One region of the Streptomyces sp. O3 genome, then DNA from elsewhere that is predicted to be linked to it. Evidence: riboswitches for the same ligand, from Rfam matches in the RefSeq annotation. Region 1 holds a riboswitch; the other holds the start of a gene.
The links. Region 1 has a riboswitch for cobalamin ahead of ACX6XY_RS14200 (cobalamin biosynthesis protein). Riboswitches for the same ligand answer to the same signal wherever they lie in the genome.

Region 1 (5,212 bases):
GCCCTCATGGGCGGCCTGATCGGCGCCACCATCGCGTCGATCGGCGTCAGCGGTGTCAATGGCGGAGTCGTCGTCACCAAGGTGCTGATCCCGGCGATCGCCGCCCCGCTGGTCGCGGGCATCGCCGCGATGATCGGCGCCCGGCTGACGTACAAGCTGGGCAAGAACGTCGACGAGAAGACCTCCGCGAGGGGCTACCGCGGCGGTCAGATCGCCTCCGCGGGCCTGGTCTCGCTGGCGCACGGCACCAACGACGCGCAGAAGACGATGGGCATCATCACCCTGGCGCTGGTCGCGGGCGGCGCTCTCGCGCCCGGCTCCAACCCGCCGGTGTGGGTCATCGTCTCGGCCGGACTGGCGATCGCGCTCGGCACCTACCTGGGCGGCTGGCGCATCATCCGCACCATGGGCAAGGGCCTCACCGACCTCCAGCCGCAGCAGGGCTTCGCCGCCCAGACCAGCGCGGCCGCGGTCATCCTGTCCTCGTCGAACCTCGGCTTCTCGCTGTCGACCACGCACTCCTGCTCCGGCGCGGTGATGGGCGCGGGCCTCGGCCGCAAGGGCGGCGTGGTCCGCTGGTCCACCGCGACCCGGATGTTCGTCGCCTGGGGCCTGACCCTCCCGGCCGCCGGTCTCGTGGCCGCGCTGGCGGAGTTCGTGGCCCGGCAGGGCGACTGGGGCGTCACCGTCGTCGTCGTCTTCCTGATCGGCTCCTGCCTCGCGATCTGGTTGGTCTCCCGCCGCCAGGTCGTCGACCACACCAACGTCAACGACGTCGACGAGGCCGAAGGGGCCGCCCCCGCCGCCTCCGTGTCCGCCTCGGGCGAGGCCGAGCCCGCGGGCGTCATGACCAACGCGATCGCCGCGGTCATCCCGCCGCCGACCGCCGCGGCCGAAGCGGCGGAGGCCGCCGACCTGACGGCCGGCGAGCCCCTGACCCCCCTCCCGGCCCAGGCCGTCCCGTCGGCGGACACCGCCGAGCGGCCCGCCCGAGTCTGACTAAGGACACCGCAGTATGCACATCGACTGGCAAGCCCTCGGCTCCGTCTTCGGCGTCAGCCTCGTCGCGACCGTCGCCCTGGTGGCCCTGTTCACCCTGGGCATGATCGGCCTGTCCAAGCAGCAGGAAGCCGCCGACCAGGGCGGTTCCGCGGTCCTGGCGCGCACCGGCGCGTACGCCTGCTTCGCGCTGTGCACCGCGGCCGTGGCGTTCGGCATCTTTATGATCGTCTCCTGACGCGGCGGGCCCGCCGCCCGCCGCCCCGCAGGGGCGACGCATCTTCGCGTGCGGCGTCCGGCGACCTCACCAGGGTCGCCGGACGCCGCTTCCGTGCGCCCGCGCACCCGGTGAGCGGTCCGGGCACTCGCCGCCCACGTGGCCCTCGTAACACTGTCCCCGTGCAGGTCAACGGCGAGTTGACGGGCGTTCGGGGGCCGTGGTGGACTGCCGGAGCCATATACGGCGGCAGGAGAGGAAGCCGGTGCGAATCCGGCGCGGTCCCGCCACTGTCACCGGGGAGCTCTCCCCCAACACCGGAAGTCACGGTCCGCGTCCGCGGACTGGAAGGCCGGGGGAGCTGCGCGTATCCGGGAGCCAGGAGACTCACGTCGCCGTTTCCGTCAAACCAGGGCGCGGACCCTGAGTGAGGACAAAGCGCGATGCCGGGCTGCCCGTCACCAGTTCTGCCGAGTACAGAAGTTCTGTTGAGCACAGAGGTCCTTCGAGGCGTATCGGTCGGCTGACCCCGTGCGTGCCGATCGTGTTCTCGCGTACGGCGCCACCGCCGGCCTGGTCGGCGACCTGCTGCTCGGCGATCCGCGCCGCGGCCATCCGGTCGCCGCGTTCGGCCGTGCGGCGGGCTCCGTCGAGCGTCTGCTGTGGCGTGACCACCGCGGCTGGGGCGCCCTGCACACCGCCGTGTGCGCCGGTGGCGCCGTGGGCGCCGCCGCGCTGGCTTCGCGCACCCTGCGCCGCTCCCCCGCCGCGTCCGTCGCGCTGACCGCGGCCACCACCTGGGCCGTGCTCGGCGGCGCCTCGCTGGGCCGCGAGGCGCGGGCCGTCGCCGCCGCCCTTGAGGCCGGGGACCTCGACGCCGCCCGGAAGCGGCTGCCGCACCTGTGCGGGCGTGACCCACAGGCCCTGGACGGCCCCGGCATCGCGCGGGCCGTCGTCGAGTCGGTCGCCGAGAACACCTCGGACGCCGTGGTGGGCGCGCTGGTGTGGGGCGCCGTCGGCGGGGTGCCCGGCCTGGTCGGGTTCCGGGCCGTGAACACACTGGACGCGATGGTGGGCCACCGGTCGGCGAAGTACCGGCGGTACGGGTGGGCTTCGGCCCGGCTCGACGATGTCGCGGGCTGGCCGGGGGCCCGGCTGACCGCGGCGCTCGGGGTCGTGGCGGGCGGCGACCCGCGCGGCGCGCTGCGCGCCTGGCGCGCCGACGCCGCGAAGCACCCGAGCCCCAACGCGGGCCCGGTGGAGTCCTCCTTCGCCGGGGCGCTGGGCGTACGGCTCGGCGGGACCCTGTCGTACGGCGGACGGGTCGAGCACCGGCCGGTGCTGAACTCCGGGGGCCGGGCCGTCGAGGCCGCGGACATCGAACGGGCGGTGCGCCTGTCGCGCCGCGTCAGCGCCCTGGCCCTGGCCGTGTGCGTCACCGGACGCCTCGGCGCGGCGGCCCTGCGCCGCGGCGGCCCGCGCCCCGACCGCCCGCGGGTCGAACGTCTGCCGGTCGGCCGCCTGCCGGTCGGCCGCCTGCCGGTCGGCCGCCCACAGAGCGCCGGTATACGGCTCAGCGGCACCGGGACCGGGACCAGGACCAGGACCGACGGCACACGGCGAGCCGGAGGGGCGCCGCTCGGTGACGCGCGGGCCGGAGATACGCGACTCGGCCGCCCGCAGGGCGGCCGTACCCAGGCCGGGAGGACACAGCTCGGCAGGGCGGGGACAGGCGGGTCAGACGTGACCGGTGGGTCGGGTACGGATGTGCGGAGGGGATCGTGACGGGGACTAGTCGCCAGGGCGGCGGGCTGTTGGTCGCCGGGACCACGTCGGACGCCGGGAAGAGCGTGGTCACCGCGGGCATCTGCCGGTGGCTGGCCCGCAAGGGCGTGTCCGTCGCGCCCTTCAAGGCGCAGAACATGTCGCTGAACTCCTTCGTCACGCGCGAGGGCGCCGAGATCGGCCGGGCCCAGGCGATGCAGGCGCAGGCCGCCCGCGTCGAGCCCACCGCGCTGATGAACCCCGTCCTCCTCAAGCCCGGCGGCGAACGCTCCAGCCAGGTCGTGCTGATGGGCAAGCCGGTCGGCGAGATGACCGCGCGCGGGTTCTTCGGGGGGTCTGGGGGGTCGTCCCCTGAGGGAGGGCTGCACGGGGGCCGCCAGGAGGCCCTGCTCGGCACGGTGGTGGAGTGCCTGGACGAGCTGCGGCGCTCGTACGACGCCGTGATCTGCGAGGGCGCGGGCAGCCCCGCCGAGATCAACCTGCGGCGCACCGACATCGTGAACATGGGGATCGCGCGGGCGGCCCGGTTCCCGGTGGTGGTGGTCGGGGACATCGACCGGGGTGGGGTCTTCGCGTCCTTCTTCGGCACGACGGCGCTGCTCAGCCCCGCTGATCAGGAGCTGGTCGCCGGGTATCTGGTCAACAAGTTCCGCGGCGATGTGTCGCTGCTCGAACCGGGCCTGGAGATGCTGCGCCAGCTCACCGGCCGACGGACGTACGGCGTCCTGCCGTTCGCGCACGGGCTCGGCATCGACGAGGAGGACGGGCTGCATGTGTCCCTGCGCGGCGCGGTCCGCGAGTCCGCGGTGACGCCGCCGGTCGGCGACGACGTGCTGCGGGTCGCCGTCTGCGCCGTACCGCTGATGTCGAACTTCACCGACGTGGACGCGCTGGCCGCCGAACCCGGCGTCGTGGTGCGGTTCGTGGACCGGCCCGACGAACTGCACGACGCCGACCTGGTGGTGGTGCCGGGCACCCGCGGCACGGTGCGCGCGCTGCGGTGGCTCCGGGAGCGCGGCCTGGCGGACGCGCTGGCGCGCCGGGCCGCCGACGGCCGCCCCGTACTCGGTGTCTGCGGCGGCTTCCAGGCGCTCGGCGAGCACATCGAGGACGAGGTCGAGTCCCGCGCGGGCGCGGTCGACGGGCTGGGACTGCTGCCGGTCCGGGTCGCCTTCGCGCGCGAGAAGACCCTCGCCAGGCCGGTGGGTGAGGCGCTGGGCGAGCGGGTCGAGGGGTACGAGATCCATCATGGCGTCGCCGACGTCACGGGCGGGACGCCCTTCTTGGACGGCTGCCGGGTCGGCCAGGTGTGGGGCACCCACTGGCACGGGTCGCTGGAGAGCGACGGCTTCCGGCGCGCCTTCCTGCGCGAGGTCGCGGCCGCCGCCGGGCGCCGCTTCACGCCCGCGCCCGACACCTCGTTCGCCGCGCTGCGCGAGGAGCAGCTCGACCGGCTCGGCGACCTCATCGAAGAACACGCGGACACCAGTGCGCTGCTCAGTCTGATCGAGACCGGCGCTCCGCCCGGTCTCCCGTTCATCGCTCCGGGGGCACCTTCATGACCGTCCTGCTTCTGTCCACCGCCGACACGGATCTGCTGGCGGCCCGCGCGTCGGGCGCGCCGTACCGGATCGGCAACCCGACCCGGATCGACGTGGCGACCGAACTGCCCGCGCTCCTCGACGGCGCCGACATCGCCGTCGTACGCCTGCTCGGCGGCAAGCGCGCCTGGGAGGACGGGCTCGCCGCGCTCAAGGCCTCCGGCGTTCCGACCGTGCTGCTCGGCGGCGAGTCGGTGCCCGACGCGGAGTTGATGGCCGAGTCGTCCGTACCGGCCGGTGTGGTCGCCGAGGCGCTGCGCTATCTCGTCGAGGGCGGTCCGGGGAACCTCGTCGAGCTGTCGCGCTTCCTGTCCGACACGGTGCTGCTGACGGGGCACGGCTTCGCCGAGCCGCAGAAGATGCCCGAGTTCGGGGTGCACGGCGACCACGCGCGCGTGGCGGGCCGCCCCACCGTGGGGGTGCTGTTCTACCGGGCGCACGAGCTGTCCGGGAACACCGCCTTCGTCGACACCCTGTGCGCGGCGATCGAGGCGCGTGGCGCCAACGCGCTGCCGGTGTACTGCGGTTCGCTGCGCGGCGCGGACGCGGCGCTGTACGAGCTGCTCGGGCGGGCGGACGCGCTGGTCGCCACGGTGCTGGCGGCCGGGGG
Region 2 (5,212 bases), on a different contig from region 1:
GCACGCGGTCTGGTACCTGCGCGAGACGTTCGCCGAACCGCTGGACGACCTCTGCGTCGGCGTCGGTGCGGAGCTGCGGTTCCTGTCCGCACAGCATCCGTCGGGCCACGCCGTGCTGAACCGGGCCGCGCAGACCTGGCCGGTGGCGCTGCGGCACCGGCGGCCCTGCCTGATCGAACCGACCCAGCAGCCGACCCAGCCGCGGCCGTGAGCGCCGCGGGAGCGAGAGGAGAGGAGCGCCGACCATGCTGACGCGCTGGAGGAACCACGTCTGGGGCCCGCTGGACAAGGCCGTCGCCGCGGTGGTGTGCCTCGCGCTCCTCGCCGGTCTCGGCCTGCTCGTCCGTACCCTGCTGCCCGAGGACTGCGGCGCGGGCCTTGAGGAGGTCGGCGGCGAGTGCGTGGGCGTCACGGCGACCGACTCGCTGGACGGCGACCCGGAGATCAAGACCCTGATCGACGCGATCGCTGAGGAGAACGCCCGAGTCAAGAGGGCCTGGGAGGACCCGCGGAAGGGCAGGCCGCGCATTCCCTACGCGCGGATCGCGCTGCTGATGCCCTTCACATCGGACGCCACCAGCACCATGAGCCCGGACGAGATCAGGCGCGCCGTCGCGGGCGCCCACACGGCCCAGCTGGAGGCCAACGCGGAGGCGGGCCCGCACTACCAGCTGCTGCTGGCCAACGACGGCAAGGACATGAGCAAGTGGCGCCCGGTCGTGGACCGGCTCGTCACGATGGTGGACGGAGACTCGCCCCTGGTCGGCGTGTTCGGCATGCCCAGCAGCACCCCGCAGACGCTCGCGGCGGTCGAGGCGCTCGGCGAGCACAAGATCCCCGCGGTCGGCTCGATCCTCACCGGGACCACGATGCAGCGCCCGTACCTCTTCAACACCTCCCCGTCCAACGAGCTGCTCGTCCAGGGCCTGGCGCGCTATCTGAAGGACGAGCCGGGCGAGCGGGGATTCCTGGTCGCGGACAACCGGAAGAAGGACGCGTACTCGCTCGACCTGCGCCGGGTGTTCGAGGAGAGGTTCGGCAAGGACTACGGGCTGGACAAGAACCGGGCCTACTACCTGGGCTTGACCGGCGAGGAAGCCGGAATCCCGCGCCGCTTCTCCACCGTCGCCCAGAAGATCTGCGTCACCGGCTCGGACACGGTCTTCTTCGCCGGACGCGACCATGACCTCGGCTACCTGATCAGCAGGCTGGCGAAGGAACCCGCCTGCAACGACTCCCGGCCGCTGCGGATCCTGAAGGTGGGCATCGGGCTCGGCACCGAGTACACCACGCCGAAGCTCACCGAGCAGCTGAAGGAGGCGGACATCACCCTGGTGAACGCGGCCTCGGTCGACCCCGCGTGGTGGGAGCGGAAGGGGCACCGGGACCGGCCGGTCGGACTGGCCTCCTTCCGGGAGAAGTTCGGCGAGCTTCAGGCCGCGCACGACCTGGGGGAGCGGCCGCTGGACGACGGCTATTCGATCATGTACCGGGACGCGTTCACGGTGCTCGCCCAGGCCTTCGACCAGGCCTACAACGACATCAACGACATCAGTGCCGACACCGGCACCGACACCGCCGCTCCCGTCACGCCGACGAAGGACGACGTCTACGAAACCATCGTCAACATGGGCATCCTGGACACCGAGGGCGGCGCCAAGTGCGCCAGTTGTGTACTCGGCGCCTCCGGCACGTTCGGCTTCGACGACTCCGACGAGACGAAGAAGTGGCCGGTGTGCAAGCCGGTCCCCGTGATGGAGTACCCGGCCAGCGCGAAACCCGAAACGAAACTCTTCCGCACCTACGAGCGCATCTTCGACGGCGACTGCCCCTGAGGCGTCCTGTCGCCCCATCCGGCACCGCGGACCACGGCCCGTAGTTGTCAGGTCGCCTACCAGCGGACTACTGTCACCACGCCTTGGTGTACGGGAAATCGGTGTGATGCCGATGCGGCCCTCGCCACTGTGATCGGGAAGTCCGGCTCCAGCCCCCAGGGGGGCGGCCACTGGGTACCACCACGTATCCGGGAAGGCGGAGCCAGGGCGGTACGACCCGTAAGCCAGGAGACCGGCCAAGGCGCGTTGTCCATCCACGAGGTGCTGGAGAGGGTCTGCTCAGCCATGCATATAGCCGAGGGTTTTCTACCACCGGTACACGCGGTCGCCTGGAGTGCCGCGGCGGCGCCGTTCGTCGTCCACGGCGTACGCGCCCTGACCCGAGAGGTCAGGGCGAACCCCGAGAGCACCCTGCTGCTCGGCGCGTCCGGGGCCTTCACTTTCGTCCTTTCCGCGCTGAAAATCCCCTCGGTCACGGGCAGTTGCTCGCACCCGACCGGTACGGGGCTCGGCGCGATTCTCTTCCGGCCGCCGATCATGGCGGTGCTCGGCACCATCACCCTGCTCTTCCAGGCGCTGCTGCTCGCGCACGGCGGACTCACCACGCTCGGCGCCAACGTCTTCTCGATGGCGATCGTCGGGCCGTGGGCGGGGTACGGGGTCTACCGGCTGCTGAAGCGGTTCGACGTCCCGCTGATGGGCGCGGTGTTCGGCGGGGCCTTCGTCGCCGACCTGTCCACGTACTGCGTCACCAGTGTCCAGCTGGCGCTCGCCTTCCCCGACCCGAGCAGCGGATTCCTGGGCTCGCTCGGCAAGTTCGGCTCGATCTTCGCGGTGACCCAGATCCCGCTCGCGGTCAGCGAGGGGCTGCTCACGGTGCTGGTGATGCGCCTCCTGGTGCGCTCCAGCAAGGGGGAGCTGACCCGGCTCGGCGTCTTCCTGACGCGCAAGCAGTCGCAGGCGGCGAAGTCCCCGGAGCACGCACAGGACACGGAGCGTGCACAGGACACGGAGCGTGCACAGGACACGGAGCGTGCACAGGACACGGAGCGTGCACAGGGCGCCAAGGGCACGGCGGAGACGGAGGCGGAGACCCGATGACGATGACCAGAAACACGAAGATCAACGGTCTCCTGCTCCTGATAGTGGCCGCGCTCGCGGTGCTGCCGCTGGCGCTGGGCATGGGCGACGACAAGGAGGAGCCGTTCGCGGGCGCCGACGGGGAGGCGGAGGGTGCGATCACCGAGATCGACCCCGGCTACGAGCCCTGGTTCAGCCCGCTGTACGAACCCCCGTCGGGGGAGGTCGAGTCGGCGCTGTTCGCCGTGCAGGCGGCGCTGGGCGCGGGCGTCCTGGCGTACTACTTCGGCCTGCGCAGAGGCCGCAGGCAGGGCGAGGCCCGAGCCACGACGGCGGCCACGCCGCACGGCACGCCCGAGCCGGGCAGCGTGCCCGAAGGCGGGGGCACGCCCAACCGGGGCGGCACGCCAGAACCGAGCGGCGCGCCCGTCACGGACGCGCCCCCGAGCGCCTAGCCCGCGGCCGCCGCGCATCGTGCTGCCTATCGACGCGGCGGCGCACAGCAGTCGCTGGCGCCGCCGTCACCCCGTGGACAAGGCCGTGCTCGGACTCGGCCTGACCGTGCTGGCGATCTCGCTGCCGCCCTGGCCGGGCGCGGCGCTGGTCATCGTCACGGCACTCGCCCTCCTGCTCGGGCCCGCCGGAGTACCCCCGCGCAGACTGTGGCGGGCGTACCGCATCCCGCTCGGCTTCTGCGTCACCGGTGCGCTGACCCTGCTCGTCCAGGTCGGCGCGCCCGAGGGGATGCTGACCCTGGACCCGGACGGCCCGGCCCGCGCGGCGGGCCTCCTGCTCCGCACCTCGGCCGCCTCGCTCGGCGTGCTGCTGTTCGCCTTCACCACGCCCATGTCCGACCTGCTGCCCCGCCTGGTGAAGGCCGGGGCGCCCGCCGCGGTCGTGGACGTCGCCCTCGTCACGTACCGGATGAGCTTCCTGCTCCTGGACTCGATGACCCTGATCAGGCAGGCGCAGGCCGCCCGCCTGGGCCACACCACCCGCGCCGCCGCCTGGCGTTCACTCGCCGGACTCGGCGCGACCGCGTTCGTCCGGGCCTTCGACCGCGCCGCCCGCCTCCAGGCCGGACTCGCCGGGCGCGGCTACGACGGCACCCTGCGCGTCCTGGTCCCCGAGGCCCGCGTCTCCCCGCGCTTCGTCGCCGCGGCGGTCACCCTCCTGGCCGCCCTCGCGACCCTCGCCCTCGCCCTGCACCCCGTACTGGAAAGGCCCCTGGGATGACGCCCGCCGGGATGACGCCCGCCGCCCTGGAAGTCCCCGCCGAGGTCGAACTCCGCGGCGCGTCCTACGCCTACGACGAGGGCCCCACGGTCGTCGACGCCCTCGACTTCGCCGTCGCTCCGGGCCGCGCCCTGGCCCTCCTGGGCCGCAACGGCAGCGGCAAGACCACCCTGATGCGCCTGCTCAGCGGCGGCCTGCGCCCGGCGAGCGGCACCCTGCTCCTGGACGGCGAGCCCGTCACATACGACCGCAAGGGCCTGACCCGCCTGCGCACCACCGTCCAGCTGGTCGTCCAGGACCCCGACGACCAGCTGTTCGCCGCGTCCGTCGAACAGGACGTGTCCTTCGGTCCGATGAACCTGGGCCTGCCCGAAGCCGAGGTCCGCGCCCGTATCGACGAGGCCCTGGCCGCCCTCGACATCACGCCGCTCCGCGACCGCCCCACCCACCTCCTCTCCTACGGCCAGCGCAAACGCACCGCGATCGCGGGCGCGGTGGCGATGCGCCCGCGCGTGCTGATCCTGGACGAGCCCACCGCGGGCCTCGACCCGGACGGCCAGGAACGCCTGCTGGACACCCTGGCCCGCCTGCGCGCGGGCGGCACCACCGTCGTCATGGCCACCCACGACGTCGACCTCGCCCTCCAGTGGGCCGACGACGCGGCCCTGTTGCTCCCCTCCGGCGTCCACACCGGCCCGGTGGCCGACGCGCTGGCCCGCCAGGACCTGGTAGCCCAGGCGGGCCTGCGCACCCCGTGGGGCATCGCGGCGGCGCGACTCCTGCGCGTACACGGACTGCTGCCAGCCGAATCCCCCGGCCCGCGCACCCCGGACCAACTGGCGGCCTGGACGACGCACGGCACGGAGGACGAACCGGAGCCGGAACCGGAGCCGGAGAGAGGCGATACAGGCTCTACCAGGCGACCGGCAGACGCTCGGGAAGCCGCTTCATGAAGTTGGTACGCCACACGAGCTGCTCGACCGGCACCGCGAGCCGCAGCTCGGGCAGCCGCTCCACGAGAGCCTTCAGCGCGATCTCGGCGTGCTTCTTGCCGAGCGCGG

Region 2: another riboswitch for cobalamin. It lies ahead of ACX6XY_RS11980 (energy-coupling factor ABC transporter permease); the one in region 1 lies ahead of ACX6XY_RS14200 (cobalamin biosynthesis protein).

The regions. Positions count from the first base shown of each region.
Region 1 is NZ_JBTVYK010000024.1:34,958-40,169, reverse strand. It holds gene ACX6XY_RS14210 (inorganic phosphate transporter) at 1-999, shown strand, start outside; gene ACX6XY_RS14205 (hypothetical protein) at 1,016-1,237, shown strand; cobalamin riboswitch at 1,472-1,605, shown strand; partial or broken gene ACX6XY_RS14200 (cobalamin biosynthesis protein) at 1,748-2,692, shown strand; gene ACX6XY_RS14195 (cobyric acid synthase) at 2,998-4,563, shown strand; gene cobN (cobaltochelatase subunit CobN) at 4,560-5,212, shown strand, end outside.
Region 2 is NZ_JBTVYK010000019.1:12,994-18,205, reverse strand. It holds gene ACX6XY_RS11990 (ATP-binding protein) at 1-211, shown strand, start outside; gene ACX6XY_RS11985 (ABC transporter substrate-binding protein) at 246-1,835, shown strand; cobalamin riboswitch at 1,903-2,090, shown strand; gene ACX6XY_RS11980 (energy-coupling factor ABC transporter permease) at 2,121-2,936, shown strand; gene ACX6XY_RS11975 (energy-coupling factor ABC transporter substrate-binding protein) at 2,939-3,370, shown strand; gene cbiQ (cobalt ECF transporter T component CbiQ) at 3,390-4,151, shown strand; gene ACX6XY_RS11965 (energy-coupling factor ABC transporter ATP-binding protein) at 4,148-5,104, shown strand; gene ACX6XY_RS11960 (cytochrome P450) at 5,064-5,212, opposite strand, start outside.